4 regions of the Pseudomonas sp. SA233 genome follow, and region 2 is predicted to be linked to each of the others. Evidence: riboswitches for the same ligand, from Rfam matches in the RefSeq annotation. Region 2 holds a riboswitch; each other region holds the start of a gene.
What was found. A riboswitch is a leader RNA that binds a small molecule or an ion and turns the genes downstream of it on or off. The one in region 2 is predicted to bind cobalamin.

Region 1: linked by a shared signal. The riboswitch ahead of M1D87_RS09965 (ABC transporter substrate-binding protein) and the one ahead of M1D87_RS14525 (CbtB domain-containing protein) in region 2 are both predicted to bind cobalamin.
Region 3: linked by a shared signal. The riboswitch ahead of cobW (cobalamin biosynthesis protein CobW) and the one ahead of M1D87_RS14525 (CbtB domain-containing protein) in region 2 are both predicted to bind cobalamin.
Region 4: linked by a shared signal. The riboswitch ahead of M1D87_RS09975 (TonB-dependent receptor) and the one ahead of M1D87_RS14525 (CbtB domain-containing protein) in region 2 are both predicted to bind cobalamin.

What each region holds. Positions count from the first base shown of each region.
Region 1 covers NZ_CP096449.1:2,163,631-2,169,063, forward strand. The annotation lists gene M1D87_RS09945 (DUF2059 domain-containing protein) at 1-55, opposite strand, end outside; gene M1D87_RS09950 (OprD family porin) at 167-1,507, opposite strand; gene M1D87_RS09955 (ABC transporter ATP-binding protein) at 1,524-2,312, opposite strand; gene M1D87_RS09960 (FecCD family ABC transporter permease) at 2,309-3,325, opposite strand; gene M1D87_RS09965 (ABC transporter substrate-binding protein) at 3,325-4,335, opposite strand; cobalamin riboswitch at 4,447-4,644, opposite strand; gene M1D87_RS09970 (DUF1624 domain-containing protein) at 4,673-5,433, opposite strand, start outside.
Region 2 covers NZ_CP096449.1:3,110,851-3,116,283, reverse strand. The annotation lists gene M1D87_RS14550 (response regulator transcription factor) at 1-117, opposite strand, end outside; gene M1D87_RS14545 (DUF1272 domain-containing protein) at 337-579, opposite strand; gene cobM (precorrin-4 C(11)-methyltransferase) at 646-1,398, opposite strand; gene M1D87_RS14535 (cobalamin biosynthesis protein) at 1,430-1,816, opposite strand; gene M1D87_RS14530 (CbtA family protein) at 1,816-2,502, opposite strand; gene M1D87_RS14525 (CbtB domain-containing protein) at 2,512-2,700, opposite strand; cobalamin riboswitch at 2,794-3,016, opposite strand; gene M1D87_RS14520 (GNAT family N-acetyltransferase) at 3,428-3,907, opposite strand; gene M1D87_RS14515 (LysE family translocator) at 4,041-4,661, shown strand; gene M1D87_RS14510 (alpha/beta fold hydrolase) at 4,683-5,433, shown strand, end outside.
Region 3 covers NZ_CP096449.1:2,758,459-2,763,891, reverse strand. The annotation lists gene cobN (cobaltochelatase subunit CobN) at 1-2,449, opposite strand, end outside; gene cobW (cobalamin biosynthesis protein CobW) at 2,453-3,520, opposite strand; cobalamin riboswitch at 3,621-3,833, opposite strand; gene M1D87_RS12900 (branched-chain amino acid aminotransferase) at 4,307-5,326, shown strand.
Region 4 covers NZ_CP096449.1:2,170,398-2,175,830, reverse strand. The annotation lists gene M1D87_RS10005 (NAD(P)/FAD-dependent oxidoreductase) at 1-302, shown strand, start outside; gene M1D87_RS10000 (peptidase C39 family protein) at 423-1,157, opposite strand; gene M1D87_RS09995 (hypothetical protein) at 1,323-1,499, shown strand; gene M1D87_RS09990 (TerC family protein) at 1,631-2,383, opposite strand; gene M1D87_RS09985 (hypothetical protein) at 2,413-2,652, opposite strand; gene nhaR (transcriptional activator NhaR) at 2,786-3,679, shown strand; cobalamin riboswitch at 3,715-3,922, shown strand; gene M1D87_RS09975 (TonB-dependent receptor) at 4,032-5,433, shown strand, end outside.

The sequences.
Region 1 (5,433 bases), 950 kb from region 2:
CGGTGAGGGCTGCAGTCAGCAGCAGGGGCAACAGCAACTTCTGGAGGCGAGGCATGGTGTGGCCTGGTTGGGCAGTGAGTACTGCCGATTATACGGCAGTTGTGGTCGCCTGATGGATTTTGCGGGCCGCTGCGCGGCACCAGGATTTTTCAGGCAACGCGATACATCAGAACCCACCCCCCAACGGCCATTCCACCGCCAAGCGTATCTGGTCCCCATCCAGCTCCGCCTGCGCCGTATTGCCCCGATGCACGTTATGCCGCAGCGAAAACGCGGTGCCTTTGGCCTTGCCGCTCTGCACCACATAGCGTGCCTCCAGGTCGCGCTCCCAATGCTTGCCCCCCTTGCCATACCCCAGGTAGGCATACCCTCCCGCAGGGTCGACATGGGTACCGTCGATATCGAACCCGCGCACGTACAACGCCGTCAGGTTCAACCCCGGCACGCCGTAGGCGCCCATGTTCAGGTCATAGCGCGCCTGCCACGACTTTTCGTTCGGCGCGTTGAAGTCCGACATCTGCACCGCGTTGGCAATGAAGATCGCCCCTCGCGTCACGTAGTCGAATGGCGTGTTGCCGTCCACCTGCTGCCAGCCCAGGCTGAAACCGTGCGGCCCATGGTCGTAACGCGAGACGAGGCTCCAGGTGGTGTTGTCGATGCGCCCGGACAGCGCCTTGCCGGTGTCGGTGGTGCGGTAAAGGTTGAGGTCGAGGGTGAGGCTGCGGCGCTCATCCAGGGCATGGCTTAGGGTGCTGCCCAGGTAATGCTGGTTCCAGCTGTCCTGGTAACGTGAGGTGTACAGGCTGCCGCTGAAGGCGGCGCCGGGGTTCCACACCACGCCGGCCAGGTCGAAGCTGTTGCCTTGGCGGCCATTGGAGTAGTTCACCACGAAGCCTTGGTCGTGGCTGGATGCATTGCGGTCGGTGTTTTCATTGAAGTGCCCGGCCACCAGCCTGAGGTCGTCGAACTCGGCGTTGTCAAGGAAGAACCCGGTCGCTGTCTCGGGTAGCAGGCGGCTGTCGGATGAACTGAACACCGGGGTCTTGACCCGTTGCTCACCGTAGGACAGCACAGTATTGGCCATGCGCAGTTTCAATGCTGCGCCGGCACGGCTGTATTCGTTCTTCGGGTGCCCCTCGTTATCCACCCCGAGCAAGCGTGCCTTGCCCACGCGCCCGCCACCGCTGTCGAGTTGCACGCCCAGGTAGGCGTGGGCGTCGACCCCGACACCAATCAGCCCCTGGGTGAAACCGGACCGGAAGGTGCCCATCAGGCCATAGGCCCATTCCTCGGCCTTGCCGCTACGTTCATCGCGCGGCTTGTAGGCGTTGCGCCCGGCACTGTTGCGCCCGCCATGCTTGTAGTCGCGCTGGTCGAATACGCTGCGGTTGAGCAGGCTCCAGCGGCCATCCTCGACAAAACCGTTGCTTTGCGATTGGGCGGAGTCGGCCAGCGCAGGGGGCGCGAGCAGGGCGCTGGCGAGCAGCAAAACGACAGGGCGCGGCATGGGCAGAACTTCCTGTTCAGGGGGCGCGAAAACGCAGGATGTGCGCGCCGTCGAAGGGGTCGATGAGGTAATGGGCGTGCACGCCGAAGGTGTTCAGCAGGCGCTCGGGTGTAAGCACCTCGAGCGGTTTGCCGAGGGCGACCAGGCGGCCCTTGTCGAGCACCGCGACGCGGTCGCAGGTGAGCGCCTGGTTGAGGTCGTGCAGGGCCACCAGGGTGGTCACCGGCAGGGCCTGCACCTGTTGCAACAGGCTCAGCTGGTGCTGGATATCCAGGTGGTTGGTCGGCTCGTCCAGCAGCAGCACCTGCGGCCGCTGTGCCAGGGCTCGGGCGATGTGCACGCGCTGGCGCTCGCCCCCGGACAGCGACCCCCAAAGGCGTGCGCGCAGGTGCAAAGCGTCGAGGTCGGCCAGGGCTTGCTCGACGATCACACGGTCTTCCCGGGAGAACGGCGCCAGCACCGACAGCCAGGGGGTGCGGCCCAGGGCAACGGCATCGAACACGCTGATCGCATCGAGGGTGTCGGCCTGCTGTTCGACCAGCGCCAAGGCCTGGGCGACACGGCGGCGGGGCAACTGTGCCAGCGGTTCGCCCAGCAACTGCACACTGCCGTTGCCTGGCTTGCGCAGCCCGGCCAGCACCTTCAGCAGCGAGGACTTGCCGGAACCGTTGGGGCCGACGACGCCCAGGGTTTCACCGGCGACAACGCTCAGTTCGATATCGCTGAGCACGGTATTGCCGGCCAGTTGCAGCCCCAGGTTCTGGCAACTCAAGGGGGCCAGCTGTAGCGCCGTCATGACCGTCATGGGCGCCCCCGGCGGCTGACCAGGATCAGCGCGAAGACCGGTGCGCCGAGCAGAGCCGTGACTACGCCCACGGGGATCACCTGGCCAGGGATCAAGATGCGCGACAGGATGTCGGCGGCAATCAGGAACAGTGCCCCGCCCAGTGCGCTGGCGGGCAGCAGGCGGCTGTGCCCGGGGCCGAGCAGCAGGCGCAGGGCATGGGGGATCACCAGCCCGACAAAACCGATGGCGCCGACGATGGACACCATCACCGCGGTCACCAGCGCCGCGCAGCTGATCAGCAGCAATTGGGTACGCCGCACCGGGATGCCCAGCGACGCCGCCGAGTCGGCACCGAAGGTGAAGGCATCCAAGGCACGGCGATGCCACAGGCACACCAACAGCCCGAACAGTACAACTGGCACGGCCAGCCACACCGAAGGCCAACGTACGCCACTGAGGTTGCCCAGCAGCCAGAACAGGATGCCGCGCGCCTGCTCGGCGGTGGCCGACATGGTGATGAGGAAGGCGGTAAGGGCGTTGAACAGTTGCGAGCCGGCGATCCCGGCAAGGATCACCTGGGCATTGTTGCTGCTGGGGCCGGCTGCCCGGGCCAGCAACAGTACCAAAGCGAACGCTGCCAGGGCACCGATGAACGCGCCGCCGGACATGCTCAGCGCCAGGCTGCCGAAGCCCAGCAGGCCCACCAGCACCGCACCGGTCGAGGCGCCGGCAGACAGCCCCAGCAGGTAAGGCTCGGCCAACGGGTTGCGCAACAGTGCCTGGAGGATCACGCCGCAGGTGGCCAGGCCGGCGCCGCAGGCCGCGGCAACCAGGGTGCGGGGCAGGCGGTAGTTCCAGACGATGCCGGCGTCGATCGGGTCGACCGGGTAGCCGGCCTGCCACAGGTGGTTGGCCAGTACCTGGCCGACCACGCCGGGCGACAGGTTGGTTTCGCCGATGGCGGTGCCGGCCAGCAGGGCCGCCAACAGGGCGGCCAGGGCAACGGCGATGCAGGGTAGCAGGCGCATCATCACTGGGCTGCTTTGCCGCTGGCGAAGGCGGCGGCCAGTGTCTGCAGGCCGCTGAACAAGCGAATGCCGGCCTGCATGGCGTCGGCGTCGAGGATGATGATGCGGTCGTGCTTCACCGCGTCCATGTTGCGCGTCACCGGGTCGCTACGCAGGAATGCCAGCTTCTTCTGGTAGTCGTCGGCGGGGTAGCGGCGGCGGTCCATGCGGGCAATGATCAGCCAGGTGGGGTTGGCCTTGGCCAGGGTTTCCCAGCCTACGGTCGGCCATTCTTCGCTGGACTCGACCACGTTGCGCACGCCAAGGGTGCGCAGCATGAAATCGGCGACCCCCTGGCGGCCCGCCACATAGGGGTCGATGTGCAGGTCGGCGCTGGAGAACCAGAACAGCGCCGAGGTGGCGGACAGGTCCTTGTCGACCAGTTGCGCCTTGGCACTGTCCAGGCGGCCTCTGAGCTCGGCATTCAGGGCTGTGCCACGGTCCTGCACGTCGAAGATTGCCGCCAGCTGGCTGACGCTCTTGTAGATAGTGTCGACCTGGAACGCCTGCAGGCGGGTGCCATCGGCACCCACCAGGTTGTCCTTGCCTTCGCAGTCCGATGGCAGCAGGTAGGTGGGGATGCCCAGTTCATCGAACTGTTCGCGGGTGGCGACCGCCCCCTGGGCACCGACCATCCATTCGAACTGCACCGTCACCAGTTGCGGGCGCTTGCCCACTACCGCCTCGAAGCTGGGCTCGTTGTCGGCCAGGCGAGGCACCTTGGCGTTCTGCACCTGGTACTCGGGCAGCACATTGTTGAACCACAGCGAGGTGGCCGCCAGTTTGTCGCCCAGCCCCAGCGCGTAGAGCATCTCGGTACTGGCCTGGCCAATGGTGACCGCGCGTTGCGGCGCCTGGGCGAAGGTTTGCGGCTTGCCGCAGTTGTCGACCGTCAGCGGGTAGTGGGTGGCAGCAGCCTGGGCCAGGCCGGTGAGGCCGAGGCCGGCGAGCAGGGTGGCAAAACGGGGCAGCATGCTGGGCGATCTCCTATCGGACAGTTCGGGTGAGGAACGCACGGACAGGCATCGCCGAGCCCCAGCTGGCGGCAGGGGCAACACTGATGGCCAATCCCGGACACCCCGCCGGTTGGTGAATGTAGGCCGGCAGGTCTCCTGACTGGTGCGTCATGGCCTGGCTCCGGCCTTCCCGGGTTCGTGGCCCAGTGGCATTGATGGAGCAGGCTCGGCACCTACAGTTGCGGGGGCAGTTCCGTTTGGCCCGAATTGGCGGGCCTGGGATTCCCTATTGATTCCGTGGTGGAAACCGGCGGCCGGCATGGTAGACCATCGTGCCGCCGGGTGAAAACGCTTTTCAGAAGTACTTCAGCCAGGTGATGTCGCGCCGCCGCGCCTTCAGGCGGGCGAACCAGCGCACCGGCCGGTACAGCGAAACTGCCAGCAGCACTGCCCCCAGCCACACCGCGGCGATGCCATCGAAGCCGAAGTAGTCGCCATGGTTGCGGCCGAACAGCGCCACGCTGGCCAGGTACAGCAGCTTCAGTACATACAGGTGCAGCAGGTAGAAGAACATCGGTGCCGCGCCGAACACCGCCAGGGCACTGATCCAGCGGGCCTGGCCGGCGCGTTCGAAGGCGCGCAGCAACAGCAGGCCACAGCCCAGGGTCAGGGCCAGGAACAGCAGCGACGGCGGGTACTTGGTGATGTTGAAGAAGCTCATCAGGGTTTGCGTGACGGTCGGGTAAACGCTCCATGGTGCCTCGCCGTAGCCGTTGACCAGGCGCAGCACGACAAAGCCCAGCAGCGCGATCAGCCCGGCCAGCAGCAGGCGATGCTGGCGTTGGCCGGCCTCGCTCGCGCGGGCGAACCAAGGACCCAAGCCGTAGCCCAGGGCGATGACACCGATCCACGGCAGCACCGGGTAGGAGGTGCGCAGGCGCAGGCTTTCGGAGAACTCCAGCCAGCCCCGGTCATGCAGGATCGCCCATGGCACGTGCAGGGCGGATTCGACCCCGAAGTGCAGGCCATCGAGCAGGTTGTGGCCGGCGATGATGATTGCGCCCACGGCGATCAGGGCGGCACGTGGCAACCACACCAGCAGCGACAGGGCGATCA
Region 2 (5,433 bases):
CGCCACCTCGCTGCCATTGCCGACCTCGCCGACAACACGGAAGCGCTCGCGTTCGAGCAACAAGCGCAAGGACAGCCGGACGATGGGGTGGTCGTCGACGATCAGCACGGTAGTCATGAAGAAAACTCCTGTCAGGATGTGGTCCGCTTCCTGGATCACTCAGGAATACGTCTGCAAGTGGGGTTATCGGAAGCGCTGCACGATACGACCATTCCCGAAGTTTGGTAATGCCGAGTATAGAAGTGTTGAAAGTCCACGTGCTTGTTGTTGAAAAGTCCTACAAAAAGTGGGAAAGACATCACCCTGGCAAAGCGGCGATGCCTGTTTTTGTAGTCGTCATGCGCAGGCGGAGTGTGATTTGCTCACGCGCTGGGTTGAGGCGGGGTTGTTGGCCAGTGCCTGGCCGACCCGTGTCGGGCGTGCCACCAACTGGCCGGTGCAGTTCGGGCAGCGGCCCTGGAAACGGGTTTCGGCGCAGGTGCGGCAGAAGGTGCATTCGAAGGAGCAGATCAGCGCATCGGGGCTGTCACCCGGCAGGTCGGTATCGCAGCACTCGCAGTTTGGGCGTAGGTCCAGCATGGGCATGACTCCTGTTTGCAGGCGGGAAACCGGAGTCTGCTACGCCTGCGGCGAACCTGGCAATGCTCAGTCGCCAGGGCGATACAGGTGGGCGTGCCCGGCGCGATACAAGGCCGATTCGGCAAACGGTGTGTCGCCCAGCACATGGCCCACAAGGATCAGCGCCGTGCGCCGGAAATCCTTGGCCGCGACGCGTTCCACTATATCACCGAGGGTACCGCGCACCCAGTCCTGGTCCGGCCAGGTGGCACGATGCACCACCGCCACCGGGCAGTGCGTGCCGTAGTGCGGCAGCAGTTCTTCGACGATACGCGACAGGTGCTTGACCCCCAGGTGAATCGCCAGGGTGCTGCCATGGCGCGCCAGCTCGCCCAGCTGCTCGCCGGGCGGCATCGGCGAGCTGTCACCATAGCGGGTGAGGATAACGGTCTGAGCTACCTGGGGCAGGGTCAGTTCGCAGCCGAGCAGGGCGGCGCTGGCCGCCGTGGCGGTGACCCCGGGGATGATCTGGTAATCGATGCCCAGCGCCTGCAGATGGCGGATCTGCTCGCCGATGGCGCCGTACAGGCTGGGGTCGCCACTGTGTACCCGAGCTACATCCTGGCCTTGCTCATGCGCACTGCGCATGGCGGCAATGATCTGTTCCAGGTGCAGTTCGGCGCTGTTGATCACGGTCTCGGCCTGGTGGCCCTCAAGCACGGCGGCCGGCACCAGCGAGCCGGCATAGATGATCACCGGGCACTGGCGGATCAGCCGTTGGCCCTTGACCGTGATCAGTTCCGGGTCGCCGGGGCCGGCGCCGATGAAGTAGACCGTCATGGAAAGTCCTTGCAGGAAAGAGGGGAAACGTTCAACAGGCCAGGGCGAGGGTAGCCGGGCCCAGTACCTGGCGTGTCAGCAGCAACCTGGCGGTGCCAACTCGCTGGCTGGCCAGGGCCAGTGCCGCACTCTCCGCCACGCCCCAGCAGCCACAGTGGGCATGGGCAGCGGCGGAACGGTGGCTGAGTCGGGGTTCGTAGGGTTGCAACTGCGCGGTATCGTACAACACCAAAGGCAGACCGAGGCGTTCGGCCAGTTGCTGCAAGCCGGGTTCGTCGGCCTTCAGGCTGATGCTGGCGATGCCTTGCAGGTCAGCCAACGCCAGGCCCTGGGTGGCCAGGGCCTGGCGTAGCAAGATTTGCAGCGTATCCGCCGGGCAACCCCGACGACAGCCGAAACCGGCGTAGAAGGCAGGCATCAGGCCTGGCTGGAGCGCCGGAACAGCCAGGCGCTGAGCAGGCCCAGGGCCAGCCAGAATGCGGCGTTGGTCAGCCAGGAGGCCACTTTGAACTGGGTTTCCAAGGCGGCGGGGGCCAGGCTCTCGTGCACTTCGGGTTGCGGCGCACCGATCACATGGGGAATGACCAGCAGCACAGCGCCCAGCGCCCTCAGCAACCAGTGGCGAGCGAACACCAGCAGGGCCAGGCCCAGCGCGGTGGCACTGGCGGTGCCGATCCACCAAGCCTGGCGTTGCCCCAGGTCGGCTGCGGCAGTACCTGGCAGTTCCGGCGGCAGGCCCAGGGTCGGGGCCAGGCAGAACACAGCGAAGCCGGCCAGGCCCCAGAGTGCGCCGGTGCCGGCTCGCTTGGGTTCACGCAGGCTGTACAGGGCGGTGAGAATCAGGGCGAAGCCGACCGCGACTACCAGGTTGCCGCCGGTGGTGGACAGCACTCGCTGCCAGCCGTCTTCAGGTGCCCAGGCTTCGGCGCTGTGTTCATGCGCTGCCACTTCGCCAACATGCTCGTGCTCGGCAACGGGGGCCGAGGATTCGTAGGTTTCTGCCTCGAGAATCAGTGGGGCGACCCAAAAGCTCTGCAGCAGGGTCAGCAGCAAGGCCGCCAGCAACCCGCTGAAGCCCGCGGTGCGGGCAATGCGTGTGATCATCGGGCGTACTCAGTGGCAGGGGAATGCGGCGCTGTGGCGGGTGTCGTGGGCGGCGTTGTGCACGGCCTCGATGTGCGAAAAGCCGGCGAAGTACACCAGACACAGGCCCAGCAGGCTGGCGCCGATGGCGATGACGACACGCTGGCTGAGGGTGACGGGGGTGGTAATGCTGTGTTGCTTGGCGCTGGTGACGGGCATGACGCGTTCCTCTGCTTTTTGTGGGCAACGGGCAAGCGCGGCAGCCCCGAGCGTGGCAGCCCAGGGGAATGCAACAGCGCCCGCCCACCGCGGGGTGTTCATGAACGCCAGGCCGGTCTCCGGGCTTGCGAGGAGGAGCCAGGCTCCTGGAAAGCGTCACCTTCCCATGCCGGGGATCAGGCACAGTGGTACAGACGCTTCGCTCGCTTACCGTTGCGGGGGCAGCACCGGCCTTGTCCGGCCCTGCTGGAGGGCCTGTGACGCACCGGTTTCCCGTTTCACCCCCATCGGGGGCACCTGAACGCGAGGCATAAGGAGACCATGGGGCGGGGCTGGCGTCAATTGCCCTGATGGTAGGGCTTTGGTTTTGCAGTGCCTGGGAGATCGAGCGCCGCCCGCGCGGCGCTTCGCGGCACAAGGCCGCTCCTACATCTGTTTCGGGCCAGTTACTCCTGTGAGTTCACCTCTGTCCGTCTTGTTTGTTCCATTCCGATATCGAAGGGCGCACGACTGCTCCTCATCAATCTTCAGCCAAGCACCAAGGCGGCAACCCACTTGGCACAGGAGTAATTGGCCGGAAACAGATGTAGGAGCGGCCTTGTGCCGCGAAGCGCCGCGCGGGCGGCGCTCGATCTCACAGGCGCTGAAAAGCTCAAGGCATGCACACTCAAGCCCTCATGTAAGCCGGTTCGGCCTGTAGTGGTCTATGCCGTGAGCATCCCCCCGGTCAGCCCCGGGCAAACGCCGCCAGCTTCTCGCCATCCAACCGGTAGCGCACCCACTCATCCTGCGCTTCGGCCCCCAGCTTCTGATAGAAGCCGATAGCCGGCTCGTTCCAGTCCAGTACGCTCCATTCCAGCCGTCCGCAATTCTTCGCCACCGCCTCGCGGGCGATGTGCCGCAGCAATTGCCGTCCGGCACCGTCGCCGCGCTGCTCGGGCGTTATGTACAGGTCTTCCAGGTAGATGCCGTTGCGCCCGAGCCAGGTCGAGTAGCTGTAGAAATACACGGCAAAGCCGATTGCCCGGCCATCGCGCTCGCACATCAGGCTATGCACGGTGCTGCCCTCGCCAAAAAGGCTGTGCTCGATATCGGCAACGCTCGCGATCACCTCGTGGCGGGCGCGTTCGTACTCTGCCAGTTCGGTGATGAAGGCAAGTATCTGCTCGGCGTCGGCGCGAACGGCAGGACGGATGGTGAGGCTCATGGGACGGCTTCCTTGATCTGATGGTAGCGGTACAGCGATGTGTATCTACACAATTTAGTGAAACTGTATCGGTCGCAGAGGAGAGCGACTCCGTTAGTGTGACAGCACCCATAAAAAAAGTGGATTGCCTGCCATGCTTGCCTCTGCCGACCTGCTGACCGCCTTCGTGCTGTTCGCCTTCGTGTCTTCCATTACTCCTGGCCCCAACAACACCATGCTGCTTGCCTCTGGGGTGAATTTCGGTGTGCGTCGCTCGATCCCCCACGCCCTGGGCATCAGTGTCGGTTTCATGGTGATGGTGCTGGCTGTCGGCCTGGGCCTGGGCGAGGTGTTCAAAGCCTGGCCGGCGCTGTATACGGTATTGCGTTACACCGGTGCCGCCTACCTGCTGTACCTGGCCTGGAAGATCGCCACCTCCGGGCCGGTCGGCACAGCTTCGTCCAGTGCCCGCAAACCGCTGGGCTTCTGGGGAGCAGCGGCATTCCAGTGGGTCAACCCCAAGGCCTGGGTGATGGCAGTCGGGGCAATCACCACCTACACGCCGGCGCAGGGCTATGTGACCAACGTCATTGTCATTGCCGCCTTGTTCGCCCTGGTCAACCTGCCGAGCGTCGGGGTGTGGGTGATGTTCGGCAGCGCCCTGCGCAACTTGTTGCAGAACCCGCGCTGGCTGATGCTGTTCAATGTCCTGATGGCCTTGTTGCTGGTGATTTCACTGTACCCGCTGCTGTTTGTAGAATCAGCGTTTTCCTGACCCCGCGAGTACAGTAAGCCGATGCAGTTGATCCCCTGGTCTCACGAATGCGCCGAAGGCTTCACCCTGCGGGGCTGGCGAACCCCGGCCAGTGGCAAGCCGTTGCTGCATTTTCTGCACGGCAACGGCTTCTGCTGCCTGGCCTACCAGCCATTGCTGATGCGCCTGGGCGAACATTTCGACCTGTGGCTCAGCGATGTGCAGGGCCATGGTGACAGCGACCATGGCGGGGTGTTCCGTGGCTGGAACCGGACCGCTGCGTTGGCGGTGGAGGCTTTTGCAGCCGGGCGAGGCGAGTATGGTGACGTACCGCGCTTTGCCGTCGGGCACAGCTTCGGTGGCGTGCTCACCGGCCTGATCCTGGCCAGTGAACCGCAACTGTTCGCGCGTGCCGTTCTGCTCGACCCGGTACTGTTCAGCCGGCGCATGCTGGGCGTGATGGGGATGGCAGCCCTGGTCGGCTTGCACCAGCGCCATGCCCTGGCGCGCAAGGCTGCCAGCCGTCGCAGCCACTGGCCCGACCGCGAGGCAGCCCTGGCATCACTGCATGGGCGGGGTATCTTCAAGGGGTGGACCGATGCGGCGCTGCGGGCCTACGTGGAGCATGCCATTGGCGACTGTGGCGAAGCGGTGGTGCTCAAGTGCCGGCCCAGCCGCGAAGTAGAAATATTCAGTTCGTTCCCCAAGCGCATGTGGGCGAGCCTGGCGGCAATCCGTACGCCCACGCGGGTGCTGTACGGCGAGCACACCTACCCCTTCGTACCGCATTCGG
Region 3 (5,433 bases), 350 kb from region 2:
TGGGTGCCACCGATTCTCGCAGCGTCCGTACCACATCGTGCACCGGCTGCCATTCGCTCTGGGCAGGTAAATGCACGGTGCCGCACAGCGCCTGGTCGATCAACTGCAGCGCCAACAGTTCGAGGCGTTCGCGGGTATCGCCACAGGTGCGCCAAGGCTCGCTGCTCATGGCCTGCAGTTGTTCCGGACGTGGCCCTTGCCACGGCTGGCCAAGTTCGCAATCGAGTGGATCGAAGCCTGGCACCAGCGCCTTGGCCAGGGCCCGCAACAGGCTGGCATTGCCACCGCGACCGTCGCCACGCTCGACCCGTAACAGCGCCAGCAAGGTATCCAGCCGCAGCCGGCCTTCCGGGGACTGGCCGAACACATGCAGGCCATCGCGAATCTGCGATTCCTTCAGGTCGCACAGGTAGGTATCCAGGCGTGGCAGCCACACGGCGGCATCGTCCAGTTGGCCTTCCAGCTGCAGTTCGCGGTCGATGTGGTTGGCCTTGACCAGTTCGAGAATGTCGCGCTGCAACTCGCGGGCGCGCCGCGGGTCGAGCAGCTGCGCTTCGTAGAACTCGTCGGCCAATTGCTCCAGGTGGCGCAACGGGCCATAGGTTTCGGCACGGGTCAGCGGCGGCATCAGGTGGTCGATGATCACCGCCTGGGTGCGGCGCTTGGCCTGGGCGCCCTCGCCCGGGTCGTTGACGATGAACGGATAGATGTTCGGCAGCGGGCCGAGCAAGGCGTCCGGCCAGCACTGCGCCGACAACCCGACGCCCTTGCCGGGCAGCCATTCTAGGTTGCCGTGCTTGCCGACATGGATCACCGCATCGGCGGCAAAGGCGTGGCGCAACCAGAAGTGAAATGCCAGGTAGCCGTGCGGTGGCACCAGGTCCGGGTCGTGGTACACCGCGCTGGGGTCCACCTGGTAACCGCGCGCCGGCTGGATGCCGACAAAGGTCAAGCCAAAGCGCAGGCCGGCCACCATCAGCCGGCCACTGCGGTACATCGGGTCCTGCTGCGGCGGCCCCCAGCGTTCCAGCACGGCCTGGCGGTTTGCCTCTGGCAGGCGCTCGAAGGCGGCCTGGTAGTCGACCAGGCTCAGGCTCTGCGCGCAGGGGCGCAGGTCCAGCTGGTCGAGGTCGTTGGTCACGCCACCGAGCAACTGATGGATCAGCTGCGTGCCGCTGCCCGGCAAGTCGGCCAGCGGATAGCCTTCGGCCTGCAGGGCCTTGAGTATGTTCAGCGCGGCCGCTGGCGTGTCCAGGCCAACGCCGTTGCCAATGCGGCCGTCCCGAGTCGGATAGTTGGCCAGCACCAGGGCCACGCGCTTTTGCGCATTCGGCAGGCGCGCCAGTTCGACCCAGCGGCGGGCCAGTTCGGCGACAAAATCCATGCGCTCGGGGTGGGCGCGGTAGCAGACCACATCGGACTGGCTGCGCTCGCTGCGCCAGGCCATGTCCTTGAAACTGACCGGGCGGGTGATGATGCGCCCGTCCAGTTCTGGCAAGGCAATGTGCATGGCCAGGTCACGCGCCCCCAGGCCCTGCTCGCTGGCTTCCCAGCCGGGCTGGTTGTCTTGCGCGCAGATGGCCTGCAGCACCGGGATGTCGCGACGGAACGGGCGCAGGTTTGGGCGTTCCGGGCTGGACAGGGCAAAGCCGGTGGTGTTGAGCAGCACCTCGGCACCTACTTCGTCCAACCAGGCTTCGACCTGCTCCAGGCAGGCGCTTTCCTTGAGGCTGGCCACGGCGATCGGCAACGGGTTGAGCCCGGCGGCCTGCAGGCGCTGGCAGAACACATCGATGAACGCGGTGTTGGCCGCCTGCAGGTGCGAGCGGTAGAACAGCAGTGGCGCCACCGGCTGTTCGGGATGCCACTGCGGGTACCAGTCCTCCAGGGTGGCGCTGCCCTTGGCCGGATGATACACGGCGGTGCGCGGCAAAGGCTGCGGCTCGTCCCAGGCATAGTCGCGGCCCAGCCACTGGCTGGCCAGGCAGTTGAACAGGTTGATGGCATTGGCCTTGCCGCCCTGGCGCAAGTAGTGCCAGAGGCGTTCGGCCTGCTCGCCGCTGACACTGCCCAGGCTGGTCAGCTCCGGGTCCGGGCGGTCGTCACCCGGCACCAGGATCAGCTGCACGCCACGGCCGGCCAACTCGACCAACTGCTCGACGCCATAGCGCCAGTAGCCGACGCCACCGTGCAGCGATACCAGGATGACCTTGGCATGGCGCAGCACCTGGTCGACGTACAGGTCGACCGAGGCATGGTTCTGTACCTGCATCGGGTTGGCCAGGCGCAGGCTGGGGTAATCCTCGGGCAATTGCTCGGCGGTATCGGCGAGCAATGCCAGGTGCGAATCGCCGCTGCAGAGAATCACCAGCTCGGCGGGCGTCTGGCCGAGGTCGGCAATGCTGTCATCCGGCACGAAGCCGCCGGGCTGGGTCCGCAGCAGGTGCATGGGTCAGGCGCCCAGTGCCTGGCGCAGGCGCGCTTCCAGCTGGGCGGCGTCGAGGTCCTGGCCGATCAGCACCAGGCGGGTGATGCGCGGCTCGTCGACGCGCCAGGCGCGGTCGAAGTGCTTGTCGAAACGGGTGCCCACGCCTTGTACCAGCAGGCGCATCGGCTTGCCCGGGATGGCAGCGAAGCCTTTGGCACGCAGGATGCCGAATTCCACCACCAGCTGGGTCAGGGCGTCGAGCAGCAGGCTTTCGTCGGCCTCGGGCAGGTCGATGGAGATGGAGTCGAAGGCGTCGTGGTCATGATCGTCATGGTCATCACCGTCATGGTGGGAATCATGGTGGGTACGGCGACCATCGATGTGCGCCTCGGACTCGGCGCCCACACCCAGCAGCACCTCCAGCGGCAGCTTGCCGCTGCTGGCCTCGACAACCTTGACCGCCGGAGGCAGTTCTTCGGCCACCTCGGCGCGCACCTTGGCCAGGCCTTCGGCGTCGATCAGGTCGGCCTTGTTCAGCACCACCAGGTCGGCGCTGGCCAGCTGGTCGGCGAACAGTTCGTGCAGCGGCGACTCGTGGTCCAGGTTGGGGTCGAGCTTGCGCTGGGCATCGACCTGGTCCGGGTAGGCGGCAAAGGTGCCGGCGGCCACGGCCGGGCTGTCGACGACCGTGATCACCGCGTCGACGGTGCAGGCATTGCGGATTTCCGGCCACTGGAAGGCTTGCACCAGCGGTTTGGGCAGAGCCAGGCCGCTGGTTTCGATGAGGATATGGTCCAGGTCGCCACGGCGTGCCACCAGCTCGCGCATCACCGGGAAGAACTCTTCCTGCACGGTGCAGCACAGGCAGCCGTTGGCCAGCTCGTAGACGCGGCCGGTGGCTTCTTCCTCGGTGCAACCGATGCTGCACTGCTTGAGGATTTCGCCGTCGATGCCCAGCTCGCCGAACTCGTTGACGATTACCGCAATGCGGCGGCCCTGGGCGTTGTCGAGCATGTGGCGCAGCAAGGTAGTCTTGCCCGAGCCGAGGAAGCCGGTGACGATGGTGACGGGGAGCTTGGCCAGTGTTTTCATGTCGCATTGCCCTTGGCAGATTGGCGCGGGCATGCAGGACGACAACCGCAGGCCAGGCCGGCCGGGCTTGTTCGCCACCGGATCACCCCGCCCGGTTGAAAGTCGAAAACGTGACGAGGCAGGTCTCCTGGCTTGCACCGTTCCATGTGCCCGCTGGTGCAGCGGTCTGGCGGGATGACGCCTTCCCGCGCGCGGGCGCAGTGGCTGTGTCGATCCGTTGTCGGTGCTTACAGTTGCGGGGGCAGCCGCGGCTTGTACCGCGTTCCCGTCTTAGCTTCGGCCTGGCCGAAGAACCTCGAAGTGGCAAGGCTACGCAGTGGCTGGCGGGTGGTCAACCATTGGCTCGCCTCGATTCTTGTAGCGCCTGTGAGATCGAGCGCCGCCCGCGCGGCGCTTCGCAGCACAAGGCTGCTCCTACATCTGTTTCGGGCCAATTATTCCTGAGGCAAAGGCGCGCGGTCCCTTGGTGTCCACCTCGATATCGTGCCGGACAAACAAGGCGGTCGCGCGCATTGGTACAGGCGTTACTGGCCCGAAACAGATGTAGGAGCAGCCTTGTGCTGCGAAGCGCCGCGCGGGCGGCGCGCGCTCTCACAGGCACTGAAAATGTTGTGGCGAGCACCTCGCAGCCCCGCTGCAATACCTGCGCCGTGCCGCAATAAATGCATTGCAGGCTATCAATTCGTGACTGGCCGTTCCCGATCTGCCACGGATGTATTATGGTGGCGTGGTGCGCATATAACAGCAGCCCGAGCAATCGGGCACTTGCAAGACAATGAGGGTGTCATGAGCAACGAAAGCATTAATTGGGACAAGCTGGGTTTCGACTACATCAAGACCGACAAACGCTACCTGTCCGTATGGCGCAATGGCGAGTGGGACAAGGGCACCCTGACCGAAGACAACGTACTGCACATCAGTGAAGGCTCCACTGCCCTGCACTACGGCCAGCAGTGCTTCGAGGGCCTCAAGGCCTACCGTTGCAAGGACGGTTCGATCAACCTGTTCCGCCCGGACCAGAACGCCGCCCGCATGCAGCGCAGCTGCGCCCGCCTGCTGATGCCGCAGGTGCCGACCGATGTATTCATCGAGGCGTGCAAGCAAGTGGTCAAGGCCAACGAGAAGTTCGTGCCACCGCATGGTAAAGGCGCCCTCTACCTGCGCCCGTTCGTGATCGGCACCGGTGACAACATTGGCGTGCGCACCGCCCCCGAGTTCATCTTCTCGATCTTCGCCATCCCGGTTGGCTCGTACTTCAAGGGCGGCATGAAGCCGCACAACTTCCAGATCTCCAGCTTCGACCGCGCAGCCCCGCAAGGCACCGGCGCGGCCAAGGTCGGTGGCAACTACGCCGCCAGCCTGCAGCCGGGTGCAGAAGCGAAGAAAGCCAACTTCGCCGACGCCATCTACCTCGACCCGCTGACCCACACCAAGATCGAGGAAGTCGGTTCGGCCAACTTCTTCGGCATTACCGCCAACAACGAGTTCGTCACCCCGAAATCGGCTTCGGTGCTGCCAGGCATCACCCGCCTGTCGCTGATGGAACTGGCGCAATCGCGCCTGGGCCTGACCGTGATCGAAGGCGATGTGGAAATCAACAAGCTTGACCGTTTCATCGAAGCCGGCGCCTGCGGTACCGCTGCGGTGATCACTCCGATCGGCGGCATCGAGTACAACGGCAAGCTGCACGTGTTCCACGACCTGGAAAAGGTCGGCCCGGTTACCCAGAAGCTCTACAACGAGCTGACCGGTATCCAGAGCGGTGACGTGGAAGCACCGGCTGGCTGGATCGTCAAGGTTGCCTGAGGCACTTTAACGGTTTGAAAAACGGGGCATGCCAGCGATGGCATGCCCCGTTTTTTTATGGGCTGACGCGGTCAACTATAGATGGCACCGGCTGCGCCGGTGTTCGC
Region 4 (5,433 bases), 940 kb from region 2:
TGAAAAACGTGAAGATCGACTACGCCTGGACCGGCAACTTCCTGCTGACCCTGTCGCGTCTGCCACAGGTTGGCCGTATCGGCGACAATATCTACTACTCCCAGGGCTGCTCGGGTCACGGCGTGACCTACACCCACCTGGCGGGCAAGGTGCTGGCCGAGGCCATGCGTGGCCAGGCCGAGCGTTTCGACGCCTTCGCCGGCCTGCCGCACTACCCGTTCCCGGGTGGCCAGATGCTGCGCGTGCCGTTCAGCGCCATTGGGGCCTGGTACTACAGCCTGCGCGATCGCCTGGGCTTCTGATGTAGGCAGGGCTGGCCTCTTCGCGGGTAAACCCGCTCCCACAGGGACATCACTGGACCTGAGGGCAGCGGGTTTCCTGTGGGAGCGGGTTTACCCGCGAAAGGGCCGGTACAGACAAAGCTATTTGTTCAGGCTACTCACAGCCTGCTTCGCCGCAATCTCCTGCCCCGCCCGGGCCAGTTCATCGGCAGCCTGCAACCAGCGCTGGCGGTCCACCTGGGCTGGCAGCTGCCGAGGTGGCTGCACCAGCACCGCCCAGCTCCCAAGCTTCGCCCACGCCGAGGCAAAGTCATCGAACGCCATCAACTGCCGGCGGTGCATGCCCGAGCGCAACAGCACCCGCTGCTTGTAGCGGTCGTAGCCGATCAGCACGGCGTAGCGTGGCTCGCTCCACCAGGCCGAACCATCCTCGTAACGCAGCAGCACCGGGTTGCCCGCCGCCACCTGGGTCAACAGCGCGTCCAGCTGCTTGTCCAGCGGATACACCACCATGCCGTAGTCGCGCGCCACCCGGGGGATGCTGGTGTCCAGCGCCTCGGCGCCCTGCGGCAGGTTCAGCGGCTTGTCCAGCAGCCCCGGCGTGATCGGAGCCCCCTGTTGCGACAGCACTGCCGCCAATGCCATGGCCCCGCTGTGGTTGGCGTTGCCACGGTAGAACGGCACGCTGCTGATCTCGACCCGCTGCGGCAGGCCCTTGAGGTTGCCGGAGGGTGCGCTGGCGCAACCGGCCAGGCTGGCTGCAACCAGGCAGGCAGCCAGCAGCCGACGAGGGATGGTCTTGAAGGAAGGTTGCTGCATGGACACTCGCTTGCTCCAACGCCGGGCAGGCAGCGCCCGGCTCTGGCCACCGATCATAGGTCGGACAGCGGCGCGGGTATAGTCCGACACCGCTTAGGAGCAAATCGGACCAAGCAATAGACCTTTGGTCAATGGAACGTCACAGGCGAAAGACTAGACTAAAGCAGTGTCTGGAAGGCCAGCGTCGGCGACCGAGCGCGGCCCGTAGAGATGGAGGCACAGATGAGCCTGACCATGGCAATCCTCATGCTGGTTGGCATGTGGCTGAGCGTTGCAGCCGCCATGCTATGGGGTGTACTGCGTATCGTGCGGCGTCATTCCCACCACCACCTGCCACCGCAGGCCCCCGCCAAGCCACAGCCTGTGCGCCGGTCGCGGCGGCATGCCGGGGTGCACTGATTCAGAGATTTCCGAGGCCCATTCGCGGGTGAACCCGCTCCCACAAGGTCCTCCACTGCCTTCAGAAACGGCGGGGACCTGTGGGAGCGGGTTCACCCGCGAACGGGGCGCAAGCGCCCCGCTTTTTCACATCAACCTTCAGCCGCCTCACGCTTCAACCGTGCCCGACGGGCCAGGATGTTGAGGATCTCGATCGCCGTCGAGAAGGCCATGGCCGCGTACACATAACCCTTCGGTACATGGGCGCCGAAACCTTCGGCGATCAGCGTCATGCCGATCATGATCAGGAAGCCCAGGGCCAGCATCACCACGGTCGGGTTGTCGTTGATGAAGTTGGCCAACGGGTCGGCGGCCACCATCATGACGATCACGGCAGTGATAACGGCAATGATCATGATAGGCAGGTGCTCGGTCATGCCCACGGCGGTGATGATGCTGTCTACCGAGAAGACGATGTCCAGCAACAGGATCTGGAAGATCGCCGCGGCAAAGCCCAGGGTAACCGTCGACGACACCTTGGCTTCTTCCTTGGCCCCGTGCGGGTCGACGTTCTCGTGGATTTCCTTGGTCGCCTTCCACAGCAGGAACAGGCCACCGGCAATCAGGATCACGTCCTTCCAGGAGAAGGCATTGCCGAATACTTCAAACACCGGGTCGGTCAGCTGGACGATCCAGGCCACCGTGCTGAGCAAGGCCAGGCGCATGACCAGGGCCATGCTGATACCGATACGGCGCGCCTTGGAGCGGTATTCCACCGGCAGCTTGTTGGTCAGGATGGAGATGAAGATCAGGTTGTCGATGCCCAGCACGACTTCCATGGCCACCAGCGTAGCCAGGGCAACCCAGGCGGTAGGGCTAGCGACGAGTTCCAGCAAGTATTCCATTGTTCAAATCCTGCAGCAGCGGTTGGGGGTCAGATTTCCTGGGTGTCTTCTTTGTTGTCGGCGTCCTTGGGCTTTTGCCCTTCGCTGCCGATGGCCTCGCTCAACGCCTGCTGTGCGGCCTTGTTGGTGTCGTCGATTGCCTGCTTGGCCGACTGCGCGGCCTGGTCGAGCATCTGCTGGGCGGATTTCTCGGCCTGCTCGCAACCGGCCAGGGTGAACAGGGCCAAGGCCAGCACCAGCGGCGTGCCGATGGATTTTAGTTGCAGCATGGGTTCCTCGCTTTCATGTTCCGGCGGCGCACACGGCGCCTGATGGAGTCGCATTCTAAAGAGCGCAACACATCCGGAAAATTCGTATTTTCAGCGGTTATACTTCGGTTTTTACGAATCCGGAACGATACCGATGCTCAACTATCGGCAGTTGCACTACTTCTGGGCCGTGGCCAAGACCGGCAGCATCGCCCGCGCCAGCGAACAGTTGAACCTGACCCCGCAAACCATCAGCGGTCAGATCAGCCTGTTCGAGCAGACCTATGGTCTGGAGCTGTTTCAGCGCGTGGGGCGCCAGCTGGAATTGACCGAAACCGGGCGCCAGACGCTGATCTATGCCGAGCAGATGTTCCAGCTGGGAAGCGAACTGGAGGCCATGCTGCGGGCCGGCCCGCAGGAGCAGATCCTGTTCCGCGTGGGTGTGGCGGACGTGGTGCCCAAGTCCATCGTCTACCGCCTGCTGGCACCGACCATGGAGCTGGACGACGTGCTGCGCATCAACTGCCGCGAAGACAAGCTCGAACGGCTGCTGGCCGACCTGGCGATCCAGCGCCTGGACCTGGTGATTTCCGACAGCCCCATGCCCAGCCACCTGGACATCAAGGGTTATAGCCAGAAACTGGGCGAGTGTGGGTTGAGCTTCTTCGCCACCCCGGCGCTGGCACAACGCCTGGAAGGCCCCTTCCCCGCCTGCCTGCAGGATGCGCCATTGCTTATCCCCGGGCAGGAAACCGTGGTACGCAGCCGCCTGCTGCGCTGGCTGGGTGAGCAGCAGGTGCAGCCACGGATCGTGGGCGAGTTCGATGACAGTGCATTGATGCAGGCATTCGGGCAGTCGGGCAGCGGCATCTTCGTTGCGCCCAGCGTGATCGCCGAGGAAGTGTGCCGCCAGTACGGCGTGGAGCTGATCGGGCAGACCGAGGCGGTGCACGAGTCGTTCTATGCCATTTCGGTGGAGCGCAAGGTCAAGCACCCGGGGATCGTGGCGATTACCGAGGGGGCGCGACGAGAGTTGTTTCATTGGTAGCAGGCAGATTTGACGCCTCCCGCGTTTCAATGGTCATATGCCCGCCAGTTTCAGGTGCCCTGCGCCGCCGCGCGCAGGGTGAAACGGGAAGCCGGTGCGTCGTGTTGCCCACGACAAGTCCGGCGCTGCCCCCGCAACGGTAAGCGAGCGAACCCTTCGAGATACCACTGTGCACTTGCATGGGAAGGTGAAGGTTTCATGCCCCTCGCAAGCCCGGAGACCGGCCTGGAGCTTCACTTGGCAACCCGCGGTGGGCGGGCGCAGGCCGGTATCCGTGCGTGCGCCTGCGTGCACGGTGCGCCTTTGCGTGTTTTCCACCGGGATCCATTCATTCCTGCAGTAGTGGAACGACATGTCCCGTATCTTCAAGCTTCACCCCTTGGCGGCCTGCCTGGCCGTTTCCCTGCCGGCCCTGGCCGATGACCTCGAGCGACAACCACTGGCCCTGCCCTCCACGGCCATCACCGACACGCTCGACAGCCACGCCATCGACCTGGCCACACCGACCCAGGCTGGTTCGCGCCTGGGCCTCAGCGCCCTGGAGACACCGGCCAGCACCAGCAGCATCAGCGCCGAGCAGATCCAGCAGCGCAACAACCTCACCGTGCAGGACGCGGTGACCCGCTCAGCAGGCATCAGCTACATCGGCTCCCCTGGCGACGGCGGCACGGGGCTGTCCGCCCGCGGTTTTACCGGGCACGGCTCGGTGATGACCTTGTTCGACGGCGCACGCCTGTACACCGGTGCCGGCACCCAGACGTTCCCGGTCGACCCGTGGATGGTCGAGCGCATCGATGTCATTCGCGGCCCGGCTTCGGTGCTGTATGGCGAAGGCGCCACCGGGGCGGTGGTCAACGTGATCCCGAAAAAGCCGTTTGCCGGCGAGGTACGCAACCACCTGCGCCTGGGCTACGGTTCGTGGGACCGCCAGCAGCTCGGCCTGGACAGCGGCGGCAGCCTCGGTGAGCGCCTGAGCTACCGCCTGGCCCTGAACCAGCAAACCGGTAACGGTTGGGTCGACCGCACCCCGTCACGCAGCCTGGCGCTGAGCGCCGCGCTGCGCTTCGATGCCAGCGACGACCTCAGCTTCACCCTCGCTCACGACCGCGGCGATGCGCAGCCTGCCAACTACTACGGCACCCCGCTGATCGACGGCCACTACCGCAGCAGCCTGCGCAAGAAGAACTACAACGTGCAGGACGACGTGCAGCATTACGTCGATGAATGGACCCGCCTGAATACCGACTGGACGTTGAACGATCACCTCAGCGCCAGCAACCAACTGTACTACATCAAGAGCCGCCGTCACTGGCGCAATGCCGAGGAGTACAGCTGGGATGCCGGGCGCCAGCAGTTGCTGCGCGGCAGCTATCTGCAGATCAAGCACAACCAGGAACAGTTCGGCGACCGACAGGCCTTCACCCTCGACCACAGGCTGTTTGGCCTGGCCAGCAAGACCGTGGTCGGCGCCGAGTACAACAAGATCCGCTTCAACGTCGACAGCAACGCGCCCTACAACGATATGGGCGGGGACTACGTCGACCCGTGGCAGCCGCAACCAGGCTGGTTCCACAGCGCCTCGCCGTTACGCCCGCAAACGCTGTCCACCACCCACACCTTTGTCCTGTTTGCCGAAAACCGCCTGCAGTTGAGCGATCGCCTGTCGCTGGTCACCGGCGTGCGCCGCGACCAGAACCACATCGACCAGGAAAAACTGACCACCGACAGTCGCAGCGACCGCAGCCTGCAAGGCG